3 linked regions of the Bdellovibrio bacteriovorus str. Tiberius genome follow. The protein of the gene in region 1 interacts with the protein of each later gene in a pairwise test. Links are inferred from orthologs where the notes say so. Each region holds a gene or a part of one and is shown in the gene's direction. Other genes may lie near its edges.

Evidence for each region.
Region 2: the proteins of BDT_RS00965 (region 1) and BDT_RS18515 interact in binary tests that used the Escherichia coli proteins (3 or more experiments, as listed by UniProt). The link is inferred for Bdellovibrio bacteriovorus str. Tiberius from one-to-one orthologs.
Region 3: the proteins of BDT_RS00965 (region 1) and ftsA interact in binary tests that used the Escherichia coli proteins (3 or more experiments, as listed by UniProt). The link is inferred for Bdellovibrio bacteriovorus str. Tiberius from one-to-one orthologs.

Annotation. Positions count from the first base shown.
Region 1 is NC_019567.1:196,245-203,651, forward strand. The notes cover bases 3,062-6,033. They hold BDT_RS00965 (rod shape-determining protein), read left to right. Parts: upstream 3,062-4,011; coding sequence 4,012-5,055; downstream 5,056-6,033. Other genes in these bases: BDT_RS00960 (hypothetical protein), read left to right, coding at 3,062-3,909; BDT_RS00970 (hypothetical protein), read left to right, coding at 5,115-5,585; BDT_RS00975 (zf-HC2 domain-containing protein), read left to right, coding at 5,566-6,033. In the rest of the region: BDT_RS00955 (hemagglutinin), read right to left, coding at 1-2,683; more of BDT_RS00960, read left to right, coding at 2,884-3,061; more of BDT_RS00975, read left to right, coding at 6,034-6,522; BDT_RS00980 (HAMP domain-containing sensor histidine kinase), read left to right, coding at 6,519-7,407. UniProt on the Escherichia coli protein: Forms membrane-associated dynamic filaments that are essential for cell shape determination. Acts by regulating cell wall synthesis and cell elongation, and thus cell shape.
Region 2 is NC_019567.1:3,899,792-3,907,182, forward strand. Bases 2,990-5,945 are described here. They hold BDT_RS18515 (helix-turn-helix domain-containing protein), read left to right. Parts: upstream 2,990-3,877; coding sequence 3,878-5,014; downstream 5,015-5,945. Other genes in these bases: BDT_RS18505 (class I SAM-dependent RNA methyltransferase), read left to right, coding at 2,990-3,099; BDT_RS18510 (tetratricopeptide repeat protein), read left to right, coding at 3,123-3,878; BDT_RS18520 (ArnT family glycosyltransferase), read left to right, coding at 5,017-5,945. Also shown: BDT_RS18485 (DUF7844 domain-containing protein), read left to right, coding at 1-145; BDT_RS18490 (hypothetical protein), read left to right, coding at 170-976; BDT_RS18495 (hypothetical protein), read left to right, coding at 1,139-1,438; ndk (nucleoside-diphosphate kinase), read left to right, coding at 1,455-1,880; more of BDT_RS18505, read left to right, coding at 1,918-2,989; more of BDT_RS18520, read left to right, coding at 5,946-6,333; BDT_RS18525 (hypothetical protein), read left to right, coding at 6,330-7,391.
Region 3 is NC_019567.1:3,308,787-3,316,077, reverse strand. Bases 2,220-5,075 are described here. They hold ftsA (cell division protein FtsA), read left to right. Parts: upstream 2,220-2,947; coding sequence 2,948-4,204; downstream 4,205-5,075. Other genes in these bases: BDT_RS15655 (cell division protein FtsQ/DivIB), read left to right, coding at 2,220-2,826. Outside these bases: BDT_RS15665 (universal stress protein), read right to left, coding at 1-268; BDT_RS15660 (methyl-accepting chemotaxis protein), read right to left, coding at 347-1,885; more of BDT_RS15655, read left to right, coding at 2,080-2,219; BDT_RS15640 (UDP-2,3-diacylglucosamine diphosphatase), read left to right, coding at 5,933-6,691; BDT_RS15635 (hypothetical protein), read left to right, coding at 6,784-7,269. UniProt on the Escherichia coli protein: Essential cell division protein that assists in the assembly of the Z ring. May serve as the principal membrane anchor for the Z ring.

The DNA of each region.
Region 1 (7,407 bases):
CGGTGCTCTTGGCATTGCCGTCATGTCCTGGGTCCTGATTGCCGGCGATCAGATTGTAAGCGCCGCTGTTCAGCGGGGGACTGGTAACCTGGGATGTTTGCCCGTTGTTGTCAGTCACACGAATCTGCAATTTAAAGAAAGTGTCGTTTGGAACGGTGGAGCTCCAAAGATAGCAACCCGTGCGGGGCGCCGAATAGGAACACGCGGTAGAGTTGCTGGAGTTGTTGGCCAGTGTGTTTGAAATCAAAGTGAACGGTTCACCGTCGATGGCGTAAAGCAGTTCGACTTTGGCGATAGTGCCATTGTCACTGGCTTGCCAGCTGATATGAGCGGCGGCGCCATTGGCAAAGTTCATATCGAAAGTATTCGGCGGATTGTTGGGAGTGGCTGAATTCACGGTCAGGAAGTTTGCCACCACGGGCGGTGGGTCGTTGACGTAATTGATGGTGTTATAATCTTTTTCAAGTGTGGCGGAATTGGTGCTGATATTGCCGCCGACATCCATCACCCACGCATAAATGTTATAACTGCCAAAATTAATTCCCAGGAAGAAATCAAAATCCACCAACGTCAGAGTGGGCAGTTCGGCAAGGCCCGGTTTGGGCGCCTTCACGCTGACCCAGCAGCTGTCGGAAGCGTTCGGTGCGCTGTTGGCAGTTTTAAGACAGAATTTAGTGATAGCCGTTTCTGCATCCGCAGCTTTCAAGCTGACGGTCACGTAAGATCGGACAGTGTCATCCGGATCCAGTTGTCCGTTTATTTTCATTTCACCGGCAGTGATCACAGGTTTGATTGTATCCAGAATCACATCAAAGGCATTGCTGGCACCGGTACCGGTCAGGCCGTGGCCATCCGTCAAGCGGGCGCGAACCTGCACATTGGTGTTATAGGCATTCGGTGTCCAGTTTACGGTGAAGGACTTGTTGTTCATCGGACCCGCAAGACCCAGCGCGCGACTCGTCGCCACATTCCAGGTGGCGCCGCCATCAGTGGAATAGTCCAAATACAACGTGTCAGCGGCGCTCACGGTGGCTTCGGTGACATACACCACAAACGGATAGCTGACATTGATCGCCAAAGTCGGCACCGGATCCAAAGTCAGAATCGGCGCTTTGCTGTCATAAGTGATAGTAAAGACCGTCGCGGTGGAAACGTTACCGGCTTCGTCACGGGCATAGAAGCGCACGTTGCGAAGGCCCTGTTGATCCCCATTGGCACTCAGATCAAAGGAATAGTTCTGAGCCGCTGTCGAGCAGGCAATCCAGCCGGAATCACCCAAAGCCGGAGGCGCATTGATTTCTTTTATCATAATGAAAGTCGCATCACTGCAATCGTTGACGGTGAATTGGGCATCAGGATTGTTTGTGGTTGCGGCGGTGTTCAGTGTCACCGACGGAGCCACGATCACATTGTCCCGTACCAAAGAATAAGCGGTGTGATGGGTTGTGTTGCCGGCTCCATCGGTCGAAGACAAAGTGAAGTTCTTCAATCCATCAACGGCCGTCAGGGTGACGTTGAAACTAAAAGTACCACCAACGCTGCACGTTCCGGTGGACGGCGACGTTGTATAGTCGCCGGCAAAGCTCAACGAAGCGCCTGCCTCGCAAGTGCCAGACACAGTGACGGCAGACTTGTGTTTGCTGCCAGCCAACGGGCTTGTGATATTCAGTGCCGGGCCCGCGGTGTCGATGATGACCGCGCCGGATTCAATGACGGCGGTGTCGGGCTGCCAGTTGTCAGCCTGGTCCCCGGCAATGAAACAAAGGCGGTATTCGCCATCCCCTGCAAAGCTGAAAGTCGCCGGAGTCCCCGCCGGAACCGGAGTGGTCGCCATGATCGCTGCCCACTGATTGCTGCAATCGGTGTCCTTCACAATCACATAGCGATATTGAGTGGCATCGGCAGGCACGGTTACAGTGACGGAGCGATCGGCATCGTTGTTGGAAAGAGCACTGCCTAAAGAACCGAAAGTCACCGGCAGAAGGGGCGCCAATGAATCCTTGTTGAAGGAAGAGCTGTTTGCCGTCCCTGTATTTCCGGCACTGTCGGTTTGGGAAACCTGTAAAATGGTTGCACCATCATTCAGGGCGCCCACAATCACCGGGCCACTGAAAGTGCCGTTGCTGCAGGTGAAGGTCGCCAGCGTCGTGCCCTGGAAAAGAACTGACACCGGTCCGTCATCATCTTCGCATGTCCCATCCACGGGCAAAGCGGCAATCAGCGCATTGCCAACTTCCGCTGGCAGTGGCGTGGCGAAGCTGACGTTCGGTGCGATGATGTCTTTGGTGACCGCAGTTTCATTCGAAGACTTCACGCCGGCCAAAGACGTCACTTCCAGTTTTACTGTGTACTCAGCATCCGGCCAGCCTTGAGTGTTCACATCCAGACTGAAGCTTCCGTCCTGACAGACGGTGGTGAATACTTTTGGCTCCATGGTCGACAGGCTGTTCAGGCTGGGCTGAATGATGACTTCGATTTTCTGCTTCGGATAGTAACATTCACCGCGCAGATTATAGTTTGAAAGGCTGTCAGAGGAATTGATGATCAGGGATTCAATTTTGGTTCCGGTACCGTCGGTCAGAACCGGTGCCGTCAGGGAATTATAGTCCGTAAGGTTGCCCACAAGGGTGCAACCCGAGACCAGACCCGTGATAAGGAAAATCCAAAGTGCCATTACGTTCATTGCATTACTTATCGGACGATGTTTCGTCATGTTTAACCGAAGATCACTGGCATTCAGCGAAATCTCGCGGAAAGGTGTCTCAAATTGTCACACCTGTCAGTGAAGTAACAGAAGACCCCTCTGGTTCCCTAACAAATGCATTATGACGTTGGCAGGGTCTTTGAAGTAAAGGCGGTGTTGACCGTGTGTGGAGGTATAGCATGCGCATTCATCTACAACTTGCTTTGTCTGTTTTAGCTCTGTCCGTGGCGGCTTGCTCCAATGGTGGTGGCGGTGGCGGTGCGGCTCCGGTTCCGACAACATCTACACCCACGCCAACTCCTGTCGATGTTCAGGGTGAATTCACCTATGAATACAAATTCAACGGCTGCACCACCGGTCGTCAGAAACTGACTTCCAAAAACGCTTATTGTGATGCCTTGTTGAACGATGCTTTGAATAACAACTGCGCCCGCGAAATGCGTATTGAGACCTACAACCGCATGTGCACCACCAACACTCAAGTCAGCAGTCCGGGCACTTTGCCGGCGATGAGCACGGCTCGTTGTGTGGTTAACGGGATGGATTTGAAAGATCGTACGTTCCTGCAGAATATGAATCCTTTCAATCCGCAACGACGTCAGATTTATCGCGACATGTTCTGGAGCGGAAAGAACGATCAGGGTTACGACATTCTGGGTAGTCTGGTTGATTCCTATGGCAAGGGCCGCTTGTTGTTAACACCATCGCAAACGGGTCGCGCCGCTTTGGGTGAAATCCAGCTGCATCAGCAGCGCGGGGACAGCAAGTTTTCCGTGCGTTCAGGCCTGGGTTCGCAGATCAGCCTGAAGGTCACCAATCTGGAAATTCAAAAAGAAGTCGAAGCGGTTTGTCTGTCGGACAAGTCTTTCAAGCGTACCAAGGCGGATCTGCGCCGGGTGAAATGCTCCCTGACTCACTCTGAATCCGGGCGCAAGGAAACCCGCCGTGATGAAGAGATCGTGTGGGATGTTGCCAACAAAGTAGAGCGCGAAATCTTCCGTGGACGTTCGACTGAAAGAATCACTCTGCGTCTGAAACCCGCTGCTGGTGGGCAAGACGAGCGCATCGCCATTGAGGCGGTGGATCTGGATATCGACAAAACCATGGTGGCGGAAACAACCTTGAACGAAGGTTTGGAGGTTCGCTTCCGTGGTCAGTTGACGGGCACGGACCTTGCGATCCAGTGCGCACCTGCGTCAAAATAAACTCAAAAAAGGCCTAAATATCAGTATTGACTCCGGTTTTTATAGAACCTAGACTTGAACTGTTTAAAGCCCGATGAATATTACACTGAAGTGAGATTCAGCATGAGTTTTTTTGACAAAGTTCAAGATTATTTTTCTAACGACATCGCCATTGACCTTGGCACCGCCAATACACTTGTTTACGTAAAAGGCCGCGGAATCATCCTTGATGAACCTTCCGTGGTTGCGGTCCAAAAAAATTATCGTGGCATGCAAAACCGCGTTCTTGCCGTAGGTAAAGAAGCCAAAGACATGTTGGGACGTACACCTGGCAGCATCGTGGCGATCCGCCCGATCAAAGACGGTGTTATCGCTGACTTCGAAGTCACTCAGTCCATGCTGAAATACTTCATCGGCAAATCCCTTGGCGAGAAAAAATCCTTCATCCGTCCTCGTATCATCATCTGCGTTCCTTACGGAATCACTCAGGTTGAAAAACGTGCGGTGAAAGAAGCAGCTCAGTCCGCAGGTGCCCGTGAGGTTTATCTGATCGAGGAACCAATGGCAGCGGCTATTGGTGCCGGTCTTCCGATCACGGAGCCATCCGGCAACATGGTTGTCGACATGGGCGGTGGTACTACGGGCGTGGCGGTGATTTCTTTGGGTGGTATTGTTTACTGCAAATCCATCAAAGTTGCCGGTGACAAGTTTGACGAGGCGATCGTGAACTACGTTCGTCGTCAGTTCAACCTTCTGATCGGTGAAAGAACTGCAGAAAACATCAAAATCCAAATCGGTAACGCTTATCCGTTTGAAGAGGAAAAATCCATGGAGATCAAAGGCCGTGACCTGGTGGCCGGTGCTCCGAAAACCATCGAGATCACTTCTTCTCAGGTGAACGATGCTTTGATGGATCCTTTGTCTGAAGTTGTTGATGCTGTTCGTACCGCGCTGGAAAAAACTCCACCGGAACTGGCTTCCGACATCGTGGATAACGGAATCGTTCTGACGGGCGGGGGCGCATTGCTGGCGAACCTGGACGTGCTTCTGAGAGAAAGAACTGGACTGCCGGTTTCTATCGCCGAAGACCCACTTTCCTGCGTGGTTATGGGTTCCGGTAAAGTTCTCGACCAACTTGACCTTCTCAGACAGCTTACAGTCGATTAGTATAGAAAGGGCATCCACGAAAGGGTGCCCTCGAACGCACGAATGGACTTAAAGGTGCTATGACCGAAGCTGACGTACAATCTATCGCTTTGTTTTTCTATTTTTCCTTGCTTGATGATCAAAAAGCGATAGAGGCTTCATCCCAAGCGCTGGCCCTTTGTCGGGCTCGCAAGGCGCGAAATCCTGATTTAAAAAATTCTGTAGCCATCGTTGCCGCCACCAAAACGGTTTGGGACAAATTTAAAGTGCGCGTTTCCCGCGGACGTCCCAACACCACCGTGGAATCGGGCTGGCTGATTCCTGATGCCGTCGATCTGGGCCCATGGCGTGAATTTCAGAAATCCGCCTCAGAAGACGAGCTATTGACCGTTATTTGGTCTAAAATCCTGAAGATAAGTGACGATGATATTTCAGCTGGTTTGGGCATTACCCAGGGCACTATTCGATATAGATTAGGCCGGGCGTTGCGCAAGCTGGGAAGCATGACCCAAGGTGTGAGTAAACTAAAGCATGGCTCAGCAGGAAAATAAAGTTCAGCTCTCCAAGAAAAATAAACGAGAGATTTCTCCGTTCATCGGGCATGAGCTGCTTTATGACTATTTGACGGGGACTCTGGATCCGGAACGCCGTTCCGCGGTTGAAGATCATGTGAAGTTCTCGCGCGATGCCCAGCTGGATCTGGGTAAAATCGAAAATGGTCAGAAGTACGCTGAACGCCTGGCCGACACACGTGTGTCCGAACCCATCATTTCACAAATCAACGCGCCTTCCAGCTATCTGACGGTGCTGATGCAAAAATCCAATTTCGACAAATGGCCTCAGGGTCTTAAATGGGGCTTGGAAGCTCTGGTTGTTGTCGGGGTGATTGTGACTTTGTTGTCCGTGACTCCATGGCAGAAAGTCATGCAGTTGGGCAGTTTGACCGGATCCAAAGATGTGATCCTGGCTGAAGTTTCCAAAACAGAAACCACCACCGTGGTGCAGGAAACTCCGGAATTCGTGGATGAAGGCGCTAAAGAGGCGACTCCTGCTGTAACGGCAAAAACTCCGGATAAACCTGCGGCAGCCACTCCGGTTGCGGTGGCTCCGGCGACACCGACACCAGCGGCACCGGCTGCGGTGGCGGCAAAACCTGAAAAACCGGCAGAGACTGCTCCAGCAGCGGCTTCTGGTGGGTTCCTTTATCGCGGTGAAATCTCTGCGACTAACATTGAAAGCATTGGCCCCAAGATCAATGACAAGATCCTTGAACTGGGTGGTCGTAAAGCCGGTTCCGTGGAACTGGGTTGGAAGAAAACTCCGACATCCATGTATTATCACCTTACAATTCCTGAGGCGAAGTATCAGGACCTGATGAACTATCTGGGCACTTATGGGAAGACCAAATTTTCCAAAGAAAAACACCCTCGTGTGATGCCGGACGGAATCATTCGTCTGATCTTCACTTTGGATGAATCCAAAAAGTGAAAACACTCCGGAAGAAACCCAAACGATCCCTGCGCACGATCTTGATCATCTGGTTCGTCCTGTTTTCAGTCGTGCCGCTGGCGTTCGTCACCGGTTATTCCATGATCAAATACGAAAAAGCCATCGATCATGAACTGTCCCAGCGCCTGAGCGGCAATGCCCGCGAAGTCGAATTGATTCTGGCGGATCTTTTGACAAGCATTCAGCAAAAGCGTGACCGTTATGTGCGTGATCCCAGCCTGGTGTATCACATGGCGGAAGGTGACAGTGGCACCATTCGCAATATTTCTTCCCAGTGGATCAAAGCCGACAATATTTCCAGTCTGACGTTCTTCAATCGTGAAGGCCGCATGCTGGCTTCGGTTTTCAAAGATGAAAAAGAAAACGTGCGCAGCTTCGTTCCCGTACAAGACGCCGTTTTCCTGTCAGCGAAATACATGGCACAGGTCAAAGATCAGCGTGAAATTTCCCTGGCTGAATTCGGTGACAAACAAAAAGTAAATCTGATCCTGATCTCTAAAATCACCGGGGCCGGTGGCCGTGTTGTGGGTTACATGGAACAGGTGATGGATCTGAACAAAGCCTTTGTATCCAGAATTAAAAGCCGCCTGAAGCTGGAACTGATTTTTTTCTCGGATAACGGTCAGGCCATTGTTGCCAGTCACCCGGATTTTTATCTTTATAAAAAAGACTTCTTCCGTCCTTATTTCCGTCCGGGGGCAGAGCCTTTCTTTGATCTGAATGTGCGCAGCACGCCATATGGCTTTTTGATCTATCCACTGGATTGGGGTATCACGAAGTTCTATGTGGCTTTGGGTGCTTCCAAGAGCGAAGCCAAAGCGGTTCTGAAGAACGTGAACTATGCCTTTATCAGCGTCGTGGGTG
Region 2 (7,391 bases), 3.7 Mb from region 1 along the record:
CTCGCACAAACAAAGCCAGGGGTCTGATATTTACGATGAAGTGCAAAAGAATGTGGAAAGCCTGATCAACTCGGCCCAGATGAAAGAAATTGATGCCATTAAAAAGAACGTGGAATTTGCGCTTAGCTTTATGCGCTCCATTTAACCTTAGGGACAGACAGATATAACGATGAAACAATCAAAGTTGTTACTGACATTTGCAATGATGCTGACGTCCCTGGGGGCAAAGGCCAACACGCTGGATTTTCAGCAGGAAACATTTGCGCGCGGATTGATGGTCGCTGCCGACACCCGTGATCGCGTGGGATGCCAGAAAACCAAAGAGCTTGTCGGCAGCCTTATGCGCCTGGAAGAAGACCTGTGCGCCATTGATGAACTCAATCCCATCAGTGTCGTGGTAATGACGATTCCCGTGGATGAGTGGGACTTTATGGCCGAGATCGATTCATCACGCAATGCACCCCGGTCCATTCGCGACTCGAATGTGGGATTTGTTCGAGGCGGTCGCACCAGTTTACTGTTTTTGCTGCCAAGTGCGCGGGAATCCAACAACATGATCCGCGTGGCGGTTCGCCGTGAACAAGCCACCATCGCGCAGGTGCGTGTGTCGGATCTTTCCATGCTGCAGGAAATGCAGCGGGGGCACACGTTTGTGCATTTCACACTTAGAAATATTCCGCGTGATCTGAGCGAACGCGACCGCAGCGCCGCAGAACGCATTGTTCGCCGTGTGCGCATTCGTTCTTCCAACATCGAGGGTCTCACAAAGGAAAAAACCATCCTGCAGTCCCTGAACATCGTGGACAATATCAATTCATCGATCAACGACCCGGAAAGCCCGGACCGTTTTGAAATGGGTTTCTTTTTGCCAGAAGGCTTGTGCCTGTCATTGAAGAAGTGCCTGAATGGGGGCGATGATGAAGACGGAAGCTTCTTCCCTCTCAGTCTGGGCTTTTCGTTCAAGATCAGATTCTAAAGACGGGGGCCCGGGTCCGGGCTGTGGGGCACTTCGATCATGGAAAAAACGCTATCCCAGGATTCAGTTCGAATATAGAAGAGCTCATAGCCCCCTGCGGCAATTTTCCATTGACAGCGCCCCCTCCCGGCCTCTATTTAAGGGCCACTCAGGAGATCTAAGATGAAGAAATTATTGGTTTTTGCCTTGTTGGCAGCCAGTCCTGCATTCGCCGGCCGTGTTGATGAAATCCAGATCATGACCACCGAAGATGTCGAGTTCACTCTGAATCTTTGGCAGAACCGCGAAAGCTATCAGATCACCTACCAGAACTTCACCACCCCGTCCGAAGGTCACGATCTGGCCGTTCAGACAAAACTGGTTGTGAACACCGCAAACCAAGGAAACCAAGAGTGGACATGTGTCACTCAATTCGTTAAAACTCCTAGGTTCTTTGAGATTACTAAAACAGTTTGTCATTAATAAACAAGGAGACATCATGTCTATCGAACAAACATTCTCTATCATCAAACCAAATGCCATGAAGAAAAACGCTATCGGCGATATCGTGAGCATGTTCGAAGCTAACGGCTTGAAAATCGCTGCTGCGAAAATCACCGTTCTTACAACTGCAAAAGCTGAAGAGTTCTACGCTGAACACAAAGCTCGTCCATTCTTCGGTGAGCTTGTGTCCTTCATGACTTCCGGTCCGGTTATGTTGATGTGTCTTCAAGGTGAAGGCGCAGTTTTGAAAAACCGCGAAATCATGGGCGCTACTGACCCTAAAAAAGCTAACGCTGGCACAGTTCGCGCGAAATTCGGCGACAACGTTGGTGAAAACGCAGTTCACGGTTCTGACTCTCCAGAGTCTGCTGCTCGTGAATTGGCTTTGTTCTTCGAAAAACACGAGATCTGCAACGCATAGTCGTTTTCAGATCCAATTTTGAAATTGCGATAATTAAATGTCTGCGAAATCAAACCAAAGGGGAGCGAAAGCTCCCCTTCTTGGTTCCAAGATCAAATTGAATATAGAAAAACTCGCCATTGGCGGTGCTGGAGTCGCACGACACGAGGGCATGGTTGTCTTCGTTCCTCAAGCAGCGCCCAATGAAGAGGTTCTGGCCGAGATCACTCTGGTCAAAAAGAACTTCATGGAAGCCCGTGTGGTGGAGGTTCTTTCCGCCAGCCCTCATCGCCGTGAATCACCATGCCCGGTGGCGCATACTTGTGGCGGCTGCAACTGGCAGCACATCACCGAGGAAGAACAGCGCCGTCAAAAACACACGCTGGTTCTGGAAACGATCAGGAAATTCAACCGCGATCTGGAATTCAATTATCTGCCGATCCAGCCAAGTCCGCGTGTGCTGCGCTATCGCAACCGTATTCAGCCGAAATTCAAAAACGGCCGCTTCGGTTTCTTTGCGCGCAATTCCCACCAAATCGTGGAAACGATGGACTGCCTGATCACGGAAGAAACCCTGACCGACAAATTTGCCGAGGTGAAAGCCTGGGCCGAAAAGAAAAATGCGAAAGATCTTCAGCGTCTTGAGATGTACATCGCCGAAGAGGGCGACGTGCGCTATGGCCTGATCACCGACGACGACGACGGCATTGGTTTTTCTCAAGTGAACCGCTTTCAGAACGAAGACCTGCTGCGCACGGCTTTGGACTGGGCGGGCGACGGTCCGTACAAAAAAGTTTATGACCTGTATGCCGGTGCCGGGAACTTCACCTTCCCTCTGGCTGCAAAGTACAGCGAATCCGAAATCATTGGTGTCGAGCTGAATCCGAAGCTCGTTGAGCGCGCCCGCTCCAAAATCACCGACAAGCGCATGACCTACTTCATGTCGGACGTGGAAACCTACATGCGCCGAGCCAGCATCGGTAAAGACGATCTGGTGGTCCTGGATCCACCTCGGGCCGGAGCTTCCGAATACACCATGCAGACCCTCGCCGCCGCCCAGCCACGCAAGATCATCTACATCAGCTGCCACCCAGTGTCTTTGGCGCGGGATCTTAACTGGTTCTTTGCTCAGACGCAGAAAATGGGCATCAAGTACAAACTCGACCGGGTGCAAACTTTCGAGATGTTCCCGCAGACGGATCATGTGGAAACTATTGCGGAACTCAGGGTTGACTCTTAGTCCTCTAATGATACCTTTTTAGCATGCGTAAATGGATTCTCGCTCTGTGCGCCCTGACCATGCTGGGTTGTGCCAGCCGCTCGGCACAGGAAAAACAAAAAGCTGAACTTCACCTCCGTTTGGGTGCCTCTTACATTGAAAGCGGCAACTATCCCTTTGCTTTGCAGGAACTGTTGAAAGCGCAGGAGCTGGATCCAAAAAATCCCGTCATCCAAAACAATCTGGGTCAGGTGTATTTCTATCGCGATCGTTTTGATCTGGCAGAAAAACATCTTCGCCAGGCGCTGGATTTTGAGCCGCGCTACTCGGATGCCCGCAACAATCTGGGCCGCGTGCTGATTGAAGCCGGCCGTTACGCTGACGCCGAAAAAGAAATCCGCACTGTGATCAATGACCTGACTTACGGAAATCCGGAAAAGGCCTACATCAATCTGGGGCTGGTGAAGTTCAACCAAAAAGAGTACGGCGCCGCCCGCACCGCTTTTGGCAAAGTCATGGACACGCAAACGGACGACTGCATCGCCAACACTTACTATGGCCGTACGTTCTTTGAAGAAAAGGACTATGGTCGTGCTGCCGAAGCTCTGGATCGCGCCATCGGGTTCTGCCAGAAGAACCTTTTTGATGAGCCTCACTACTACAGTGCGCTTTCCTACTATCGTCTGGGCGAAAAATCGAAATCTGTCGCCCGCTTTGAAGAGTTGATAAAATATTATCCCACCGGTAAGTACCGCGACAAAGCCAAGGGAATGCTCAGTTTGATTCGAAAGGGACATTAATGAAAAAGACCGGAGAACTTCTAAAGAAAGCACGCGAGGATAAAGGCCTCTCCCTGCACGAAATTGGTCTTTCTTTGAAAATCAGCAGCAAGGTTCTTAAAGCCATCGAAGAGGGTGATGAAACCCAATTGCCGGCGAAAACCTTCCTGCGCGGCTTTGTACAGAGCTATGCTAACTTCCTTCACCTGAACTCTGATGAAGTTCTTGAAGTCTTCTATGAAGAGATGGGCTCCACAAAACCGAAGCCCTACATCCGCCAGACGGAAGAGCCCAAAGCAGCTTCCACCCCTGAGACAGAATCAAAACCGGCAACAGAAAGCACCACTGAAACAGCGGCTCCAGCAGCAGCGGCAGCACCAGTTCCGGAAGCCACCGTCACTCCGATTCGCAAGACTCCGCCACCCACCAGCTCCAATCATGGCATGCAGTCCCTGAAAGAAAACAAGAACACCAAAACCTACATCATTCTGGGTCTGGGTATTGTTCTGGTGGGATTGATTCTGTTCACAAAGAAAATGATCGACAAGTATTCCAAGGAAGCCGAAGTTCCAAGTGCGGAAGTGGCACAAACCATGGAAGGCGCAACTCCGGTTGTGGTCGACACTTCCATTGATGGCGGCACCTTGACTGAGGTGGAACCAAACACCACTCCGGGTCCTTTGGGCAACCTGACGACAACACCGACTCCCGCGGCACCAGTGACTTCCACGGCGACAACGGCAGCGTCTCCGACTCCGGCTGTATCCACTCCAGCGACTGTGCCGACTCCTTCGGTTTCACCAACACCAACGCCGAAACCGACGGCGACTCCAAGCCCGACTCCGACGGCAACTCCGTCGCCGACGCCAGTGGCTTCGCCATCACCAACCCCGACACCAACGCCGACTCCGAAACCAGAATCCGGCAAACCTGTCGAACTGATCGTAGAAGCTTTGGATTCAGTCGAGATCGAATACTCCGCTCCGAACGGCAAACCACAAAAGATCCGTCTTTCTGCTGAACAGGTTCACACCTTCAAAAGCAAAAGCGGTCTGAAGATTAATTTCTCCAACGGTGGCGCCGTGAATCTGATTCTGAACGGAAAAGAAATCGGCATTCCGGGTGACCTTGGTAAACCTATCCGTCTGAGCTACTAGTCTTGAAAGATCTATTCCGCATCTGGTGGATCAGCCTTCTGGTAAAACTTGTTCTGTCAGCACTCATTCCCTTGAGTGCTGACGAAGCTTACTACTGGGTTTGGGCCCAGCGTCTGCAGCTAAGTTATTTTGATCATCCGCCATTAGTATCCTGGCTTTTCTATCTTGGTCACTTCCTTGAACCCTTCATGAACGCTGTCCGCTGGCCGGCAGTGATTCTGGGTCACGGTCTTTTGGCCGTGTGGTTCTATATCCTGAAAGACAGGATCGACTTTGATAAAATCAAGGTGTGGACGTATTTGGTGCTGTTTTCCCCGCTTCTGGGGTTTGGCTCTTTGATCGTGACACCGGATCTGCCGGTGATGTTCTTCTGGTCCCTGGCCCTCTTGTTATCCCTGCAGGCAATCAATAACAAATTTCTTTCCAGCTACATCTGGCTGGGTGTGGCTTTGGGCCTGGGGTTCTGTTCAAAATATCACATCGTTTTGTTCATTCCGTGTCTGCTGGCGTACCTGACCGTGGAAAAACGCTGGAAGGATGTGCGCTGGAACGGGGTTTTGCTGACTTTGGTTTCAGGATTGATCTTCTGCACACCGGTTCTTTTGTGGAATTATCAAAATGACTTTGCGTCGTTTGAATTCCAGATCAAACACGGCCTTGAAAAAAGCTCTTATGATCCGGAATGGACACTTTCCTACATTCTGGGGCAAATCCTGATCGTGTTCCCGCTGATCTTCTGGGCGGCCTTGCGAGCAAAAGTTCCCAAGGACCTGCGCTGGCTGCTCTATTTCGGCTGGGGCCCATTGCTGTTCTTCCTGTTCACTTCCTTCCGCGCTTTGGTGGAAGCCAACTGGCCGATCATCGCTTATCCGGCGGTACTGGCATTGGCGCTGTTCCACCCCAAGGTGCAAAAGTGGACAAAGGTGTATGTGATCTTCTGGGGTGCGATTGTTGCTATTGTGCTGGCCACTTTGTTCACGCCGGCCCTGCGCAAGCTCAGTGACAAAGTCGAAGAACCCTATGTCTTCCAGGAATTAAGCAGCGTGGCCAAAGAAGTGAGTCCACTTTATGCCAGCAGCTATCAAATGGCGTCCTCACTTTGGTATTTCAGCAAAGTTCCGGTGTTTAAGCTCAAAGGAATCAGCCGTTACGACTTCTTTGACACGCTTCCTGAAGCCGAGCCGCAGGGTAAAGTTTTTTATTTAGTAAAGCGCGAGAGAAATGGTTTACCAAAGTGGATTTCCGAACAACAATGGCAGATGAAAGAGATTCGAAAAATCTCTCCTGACTTTGTCCTGTTGGAATTCACAAGACCATGAAAGTAATTGCGACTCTTTCTTTTTTGCTGGTGACCTTCTTCCTGTACGGATTTTATCTGAATCAGTACGAACTGGCTGTGGTGCCACCACAGATCACCTCACAGCATTCTTCCCGCAATCTGTATGACTATAAAGGTGTGCTGAATGTGCACACCGATCTTTCCAGCGGGTCGGCCACTTCAAGTTTTGTCATCACTTCAGCGAAACTTGCCAACCTGGATTTTATCTTTTTCACCGACTACAACATCTTCAATATTCCGACGACGTTTGAATCCTATCACGGGAACCTGCTGGTCTTTAATGCCGGCAAATACAGCTATCTGGATTCGCGTTTGATTTACTATTCTTTAAATCAGGAAAGTATCGGCGCAAATCTGGGTGATGCCCAGGTGAAACTGTCCGATTTGCTGTCACAAAAAACCGGCGCCAGCAAAGACACGCTGACGATCCTGGCTCATCCGTACAAAGCGGGTTATTCCTGGTCCGGCGAAATTCCTTCAGGCCTTGATGGTTTCGAACTTTTGAACATGAAAAGTCTGATCAACCGCGCCTGGGGTGAGTCCAAGATCTCCACCATCTGGAGTCTTCTGATTTATCCATTCAATCCGCGTCTGGCATTTGTTCGACTTTACACCGAGCCCACGGATGAAATCGCACTTTTGAACAAACTCAGCCAGCAGCGCAAAGTGGTGGTCTATGCCGGAACCGAAGCCTCGGCCCGTGCGATCCCGCTGGCGAATTACTTCATCCGCTTCCCAAGCTACAAACGCAGCTTTGAATTCATGAGCAATCACGTGCTGCTGAAATCCGAACTGACGGGAAGTTTCAACAGTGACCGCACCAAGATTTTCAATGCGATTAAAAACGGAAGCTTCTATATCGCGCTGGACACTTTGGGTGATCCAAAAGGATTTTCAGCCACCATCGAAGACGGTAATCACAGTCACATGATGGGCTCGGAAGTGAAGTTCAGCAAAAACATGAGTCTGAAAGTGATTCTGCCTGCGAAGCCTCAGGACTTTTTTGAAATCATGATCATCAAAGACGGTGAAGTGGTG
Region 3 (7,291 bases), 3.1 Mb from region 1 along the record:
TCACAATCAGTTTCCCGGGCACGGCAAAGTTGTTCATGACCGGTGCCAGCTGGTGGTGTTTGTGGCTGATGACCTTGGCTTTTTCAGCGTAAGAAAGGGCCAGGCGTCCGGGGATGTCTTTCAGAGTTTTGACATACAACAAGGAAACGGGGCAATTCAGGCGGACAGACAGGTCCGAGGCGAAGCGACGGTTCACCTGGGATCTTTTTAAGGACGCTTCATCCTTGTGCTCCAGTTCGTCGGCAATAAGAAGTGAATGATTGATCATGCTATCCTCCTTGTCTTGAAGGATAGCACTTTAACTGCACGGGTCTATGATTCCCGTCATCATTTGTCTATTTTTGGGTCATGAAGCGGCTCGGTCCGCATTTCCGCTAATAATAACGTTCAGTTGCTGGACTGCTTCTTCCATGACGGATGACTGACGTGTCAGCTCTTCCGAAGCGGCAGCGCATTCTTCGGCGGCGGCGGCATTGGCTTGGGTGATCTTATCCATGTCTGTCAAAGCCTTGTTAATTTGCAGGATCCCTTGCTCCTGTTCGGAACTGGCTCCGGAAATCTCGGTGTTGAGGGCTGACAGCTTTTCAATGGTGGTCACAATCTCTTTTAAGGAATCGGCACTGGATCGGACCACCTCATGACCGGACTCAATCTTTTCAACACTGTCGTTGATCAGATTGGAAATCTCTTTGGCGGAAGTGGCGCTTCGTTGTGCGAGGCTGCGAACCGCTTCGGCAACAACCGCAAAACCTTTTCCGTGTTCGCCGGCACGAGCCGCTTCGACAGATGCATTCAGCGCCAGCAGATTTGTCTGAAAAGCGATGTCATCAATCACGGTGATGATCTCTTCAATCTTTTTGGAGCTGGAGGTGATTTCGTCCATCGACGTGGTCAGCTTTTGCACCTCGCGTTCACCGATACGTGCTTTTTCCTGGGCGGTGTGCGCCAGATCGCGGGCTTTGGATGCGTGCTGGGAATTCATCTTCACCATGCTGGAAACCTCTTCCGTGGAGGCAGAGGTTTCTTCAATGGAAGCGGCGGCCTTCACGGCGGAATTACTCAGGCTTTGGCTGGAGCTGAAGATCTCATTACCCGTTGTGGAAACTTGCGCGCCCGCACGATTCAAAGTGCTGATGGCTTCAAGCAGGGAGCCCAGTGGTGAACGCAGCAGGAAATAAGACGCCGTCAGAATCACAACGGTGATCAGCAAAGCCCACAGAAGAATCGAGTAAGTTGTGTTGTTGGCCGCTTCTGCCACGCGATCCGTGGAAGAGGTGACGGCAAAGACGCCATGAAGTTTATTGTCGCCCCAGTTTTCCATCGGGAAGCCCAGAATGTCTTTGCCATTGCCCCATGGGCTTTTGGAAGGGTGGCCGTGGCATAGCAGACAGCCTTGAGCTTCAGACAGGCGCACCGGACGATACACAACAACGTCATGATCCCCACTGGCGACAATTTCTTTTAATTCCGGATCGGCTTCAAAGCGTTTCAGAATTTCCAGTTCAGAGGCGGTGGCTTTGTTGGAATCGCGGCGCGGGGCTGCAGTGAAAACGCGGAACTTATAGCCGTCTTTGTCGGCGTTCTCAAAACCCACGGCCATCGAGGCCACGATGGGAACTTTGCGCAGCAGTTGTTTGCGCACATCTTCTGGAAGATTTCCATCCGGGTATTTTTCCACGGCGGCGGTGAAGTCTTCTTTCAGGTTTCCAGAGATGGCGACATAGCCGCGCATGGATTCAAGGCGGGAAAGAATAGCCTGGGATTTGTCGACCAGTTGATCGCGTCCCTGTTCATGGATCTTGGAGGAGGAGATTCCGACGGCGGCCAGAGTGCAGACCACGCAGGATATTGCGACATTTAAAATTACCTTGCTGCCAAATTTCATAGAGTCTCCTTCGCTTGCTATCTATCGGTAATGAGGTCGAAAACAATACGGACTAAAGCTTGTTTTGTTGCGGGCGGAAAAGGTAAGAGCATCAAGGTCCAGTGAAAGACCTTGGTCTTGTTTTGCGGACAGCGTTTCATTGTTGGCGATCTTGTTGCTAATCTAAAATTCACGACAGCAGAGGATTTCCGACTGTGAAGAAGCTCGTTTTAAAACTTATCTTTGGATTCATTGTTCTGCCTGCAGCACTTGCGGGAACGCTTTTTTATCTGAATGAAAATGGCTTTTTCAATATCAGTTCGGTCGAGGTTGTGCTTGAAAATCCACCCGCGGGGCAGGAGCAGTTTTTACGTCCTCACGTCGATCGCCTGGAGGCAAGTCTTGCCCGATACAAAGGCGTTTCTCTTTGGAATATCAAACTTAAAAAAGTATCCCGTGAAGTCGACGCCCTGAACTGGGTGGATGGTTTGAATATCAAAAGAAGCTGGCCGACGACTTTGTCTGTGCGCGTGCGCCCGCATGAGGTGAAGCTTCTGTTCATGGCCAAAGGTGGAAAGCTTGTTCCTATTATTAAAGATGGAACTTTCCTGGATCCGGTTGAAAGCAAGCAGGCTCCGGATGTTGTGCTGCTTGATGGAGAAGGCTTTGTGAAAAAAACAGAACTTCGCAAGAAGGCTGTTGATGTGGTTGAACAAATTCCTGCTGAAGGATCGTTCAGCAGAAAAACAATTTCTGAAATTCGTTACGACAATAAAGAAGGCTTCTGGATGACCATGATCAAAACTGGAATCCAGGTGAAGATGGGCGAAGACCAAGTGTCTTTGAAGTCTGCACGAGTCAGCCAAGTCGTCGATTATCTCGAATCCCGCCAGTTTGACGCGCGCGTCATAGACGCGAATCTGTCAAAGAAAGTCCTTGTCAGGTTGCGTAAGGATCCCTAAGCTTAAGTCTGGAAGACCGATCAAAGTCGGGTAGATGCCCCCTTAGAAGCCCCTTAAAATGATTTTAACGGGTGGTCTTTCCTGAAACTTTTATAGTTTAGGCATCCGTGAGGACTTAAGGATGAGTACATCAAAACCCAAAGCTCCGGTATTGGCTGGCTTGGACATTGGTTCTACCAAGGTCTCTTTTGTCATCGGCACAGTTAATCCCGAAGGAAAAATCGAAGTCGCAGGCGTGGGCACCGCTCCCAATACAGGGATCCGCCAGGGTGTCGTAGTCAATATCGAAGCCACGACTGATTCCATTAGAAAAGCCAAAGAAGAAGCAGAATTGATGTCCGGTTACACCGTATCCGAAGTGTGGGTGGGTGTTGCTGGTTCGCACATTTCTTCATTTGATTCCAAGGGCATGGTCGCGATCAAGAACCGCGAAGTCACTGCCTCTGAAATTGACCGTGTTATCGAAGCTGCCAAGGCAGTGGCGGTTCCAACGGATCGTTCTGTTCTTCACGTACTTCCAAGAGAATTCAAAGTCGACGGCCAGGACGGGATCACAGATCCTATCGGCATGTCCGGCATCCGCTTGGAAGCCAATGTGCACATCGTGACCGGTGGTCAGAGTGCTATCAATAATACAGTAAAATGTGTTGAAAAAGCCGGTTTGAAAATCGCAGGCCTGGTTCTTTCCCAGCTGGCATCCGCTACTGCGGTGATGTCCAACGATGAAAAGAATCTGGGTGTGTGCGTGGTTGATATGGGTGGCGGCGCTTGTAACGCCCTTTACTTCGTCAACGGCAGTGTGGCTCACTCCTCTGTAATTCCAGTGGGTGGCCAGCACTTCACTCACGACGTGGCGGTGGGGTTGAGAACTCCGCAGTTCGCGGCGGAAGAGCTGAAAAAGAAGCATGGTTGTGCCATGGCTTCTATGGTGAATGAAAATGAAACTGTTGAGGTCGAGGGTGTCGGCGGAAGAAAATCCCGCGTGATTCCTCGCAAGGACCTTGCGGATGTTATCGAAGCTCGTGCAGAGGAGACTCTGAACCTGATTGCCAATGACATTCGTATGAGCGGCCTGATGCCAATGCTTGGTGGCGGGATTGTTCTTACAGGGGGCGCAAGCAACCTGGATGGTCTGATCGAGATGGGAGAGTTTATCTTTGATATTCCGGTTCGCAGAGGGGCACCTCGTGAAATCGGTGGTCTGACGGATGTGGTGAAGTCTGGAGAATTCTCCGCCGCTGTTGGACTGTTGCAGTATGCATTGGGGCAGAGAAAAGATCTGCTTCAAACGCACCAACAGCAACAGGAAGTGAACATTGGTGAATCGCTGGACGGGATCACCAAGAAGATCAAAGAATTTTTTGGACAGATTTTTTAAATTTATAGCCTGAGTTCGCCCAAGCCTCGGCGACGGCGGATGATTCTGTGGGGAGGATCAAATGTTTGAATTGGAAGAAAATATCAATATTGGTGCAAATATTAAAGTAGTGGGCGTCGGCGGTGGCGGCAGCAACGCAGTTGCCACAATGATCGAATCCGGCATGAACGGTGTTGAATTCATCGTTGCCAATACAGATATCCAGGCCCTGAACGCCAGCAAATCTCCGAATAAGATCCAGTTGGGTCTTGACCTTACAAAAGGTCTTGGCGCGGGTGCAAATCCGGATGTGGGTCGCAGAGCTGCGATCGAGTCCTACAATGAAATCGTTGAAAAATTGGAAGGCTCCGACATGGTCTTCGTCACTGCGGGTATGGGTGGCGGAACTGGGACTGGTGGCGCTCCGATCGTCGCGAAGATTGCGCGTGAGCTTGGCGCACTGACTATCGGTGTTGTTACCAAACCCTTCCTGTTCGAAGGAAAAAAACGCGGCAAACACGCTGAAGGCGGTCTGTCTGAACTGAAAGAAAACGTGGACACTCTGATCGTGATCCCGAATCAGAAACTTCTTTCCATCGCGGCGGAAAGAACTCCGCTTCTGGAAACCTTCAAAAAAGCGGACGAAGTTCTTCTTCAGGCTGTTAAAGGTATCTCTGATCTGATCAACATCCGCGGTCTTATCAATCTGGACTTCGCAGATATCCGCACTGTTATGTCCTCCAAAGGCATTGCAATCATGGGTACTGGCGCAGCTAAAGGTGACAACCGTGCGGTTGAAGCGGCTACTGCGGCGATCTCTTCTCCATTGCTGGAAAATGTGAAGATCGATGGCGCTACTGGCATCATCATCAACGTAACTGGTGGTTCTGACCTTTCTTTGTATGAAGTGAACGAAGCTTCCACTCTGATCACTGAAGCGGCTCATGAAGATGCAGAAATCATCTTCGGTGCGGTTATCGATGAAAGCATGGGCGATGAAGTTCGTGTGACTGTGATCGCAACTGGTTTCGATGCTCACGACGTGAAGCTTGTGAACGACATGGCTCAGGTTAATCAAATGCAGAATTTCCTGAACCAGAACGCAGCTCACTTCGGTGGCATGAACATGCAGATGCCGCAAATGCCGCAACAGATGGCTCAAATGCCACAGATGCCGGTAATGCCGCAGATGCCACAAATGCCTCAGTACCCGCAAATGCCGGTTATGCCGACTATGCCACAAATGCCAGTTATGCCTCAGATGCCAGCGGTTGAACTTCCGCCGATCACTGCGGTTCAGACTCAGGTTCAGTCTTTTACGCTTCAACCACAGCAGACAGAGGCAGCTCCTCAGGTTACTGAGACTGTGGTTGTTCCCCCTGTAGCTGCCGTGACTCCACAGATGGCTCAGCAGGCAGCACAAAACATGATGCCTCAGATGCCGGTTCAGGCTCAGCAGGTTCCTGCACAACAGGAAGTTGCAACCCCGATCCAGCCGCAAGTGGAATCATCTTTGTCCCCGCGTGACATGTTGCTGGCTAAAGCCCGCGCTTTCAAAGAAAGCCAGGACTTGAAATCCAAGCACAATAACCCGGAACAGCTGTCCATGAATGTGGATCACGAACAGCAGTCTTTGGAAGAAGCGCGCCGCATGGCTCGTGAAGTCCTGAGCTCTCCGTTCTCCAGCCAGAATCTTGAAGTTCCTGCCTTTATCCGCAAGAAACAAGGATTCGATCTGAATAAAGAATAGTGGAAGCCTGGTTCATATCCGACATTCACTTGAAAACCGCTGAAGAGCGCAATGGGAAAATCCTGTTGCGCTTTTTGCGTTCTTTGCTGGCGGGCAATCCGCAGCAAGTTCACCTTTTCATGCTCGGGGATATCTTCGATCTGTGGGTGGGTGGTCATACCTATTTCGCCAAAAAATTCGAACCTTTGATGCAGACACTGGGAGACCTTCGCAAAGCCGGGGCCCGGATCACGTTCATCGAAGGAAACCACGATGTTCACGTGGAGGGTTACTTCCAAAAACGTCTGGGGATCGAAGTTTTTGTCGAGGCTCAGTATTATCTGATCGACGGGGTTCGTGTGCGTTGTGAGCACGGGGATCTGATCAATATGAATGACGAGAAGTATCTTAAATACCGCAGCATCATTCGCAATCCCTATATCAAACCACTGGGAAATATTCTGCCGGGTAAGTTCTGGGATCACATCGGAAACAAAGCCAGCAAAAAAAGCCGCGAACGCAGTGGACATTATCGTGTGTCCAATGAAGGTGAGCTGATCACGATGATTCGCAAGCACACTCCGGTAGCCTATGCGGAAAAGCCTTTTGATCTGATTGTCTCTGGACACATGCACGTGTTTGACGATCACACCGAAGCCATCAACGGGCACTCCGTGCGCTCGGTGAATCTGGGGTCGTGGTTTGAAGAGCGCGTGAAAGTCTTCTGTCTGAAAAATGGCGTGGGCGAATGGGTGTATCTTCCTTCTGAAGAGTCCTAAGTACTACGCCGAATCCTCTGGATCACTTAAAAGTCTGAAGTTTTGCGGTCACGGTCTGCAGGGCGTATCCTTTTTGTATTCAAGGAGGAATTATGAAAAAAGCCGCCAGCGCTTTGGTGTTTTTGTTTGCCATGACAACTCAAGCCGCCGTGGAAATGACGGTGCAAAAAGAGGCCTTCGTCATTCATTCCACGTCCATCAGCTGCATGGCTTATCAGGACGGATCAAATCGTCGTGATATTGCTTCTCCGTACATTGATATTCCACAGATTCGTATCGCCAACCGCAGTGGGGAATTTTTTGCGCCGGCAATGATTCAGGTCACCTTCAAGTCCTCAATTCGTTCTTACACCTGCACTTATTCTGACTATCAGCTGGATGCCATTGGTATTCCGGTGCGCATGACCAACAACGAAATTCTTGATCTGACTTGTCCGATCAAGTGCGGCGGCTTGCCAATCGGCAGCCCTGAAAAAGTCACAGCCACTGTCGAGTTGATCGGGTACACCGAATCCGGCAACGGCCATATGACGCCCGTTAAAATCCAAAAGAAAATGGACATCATCAACCCCAACTAAAAGGTACCTGCTTACTTTTCCG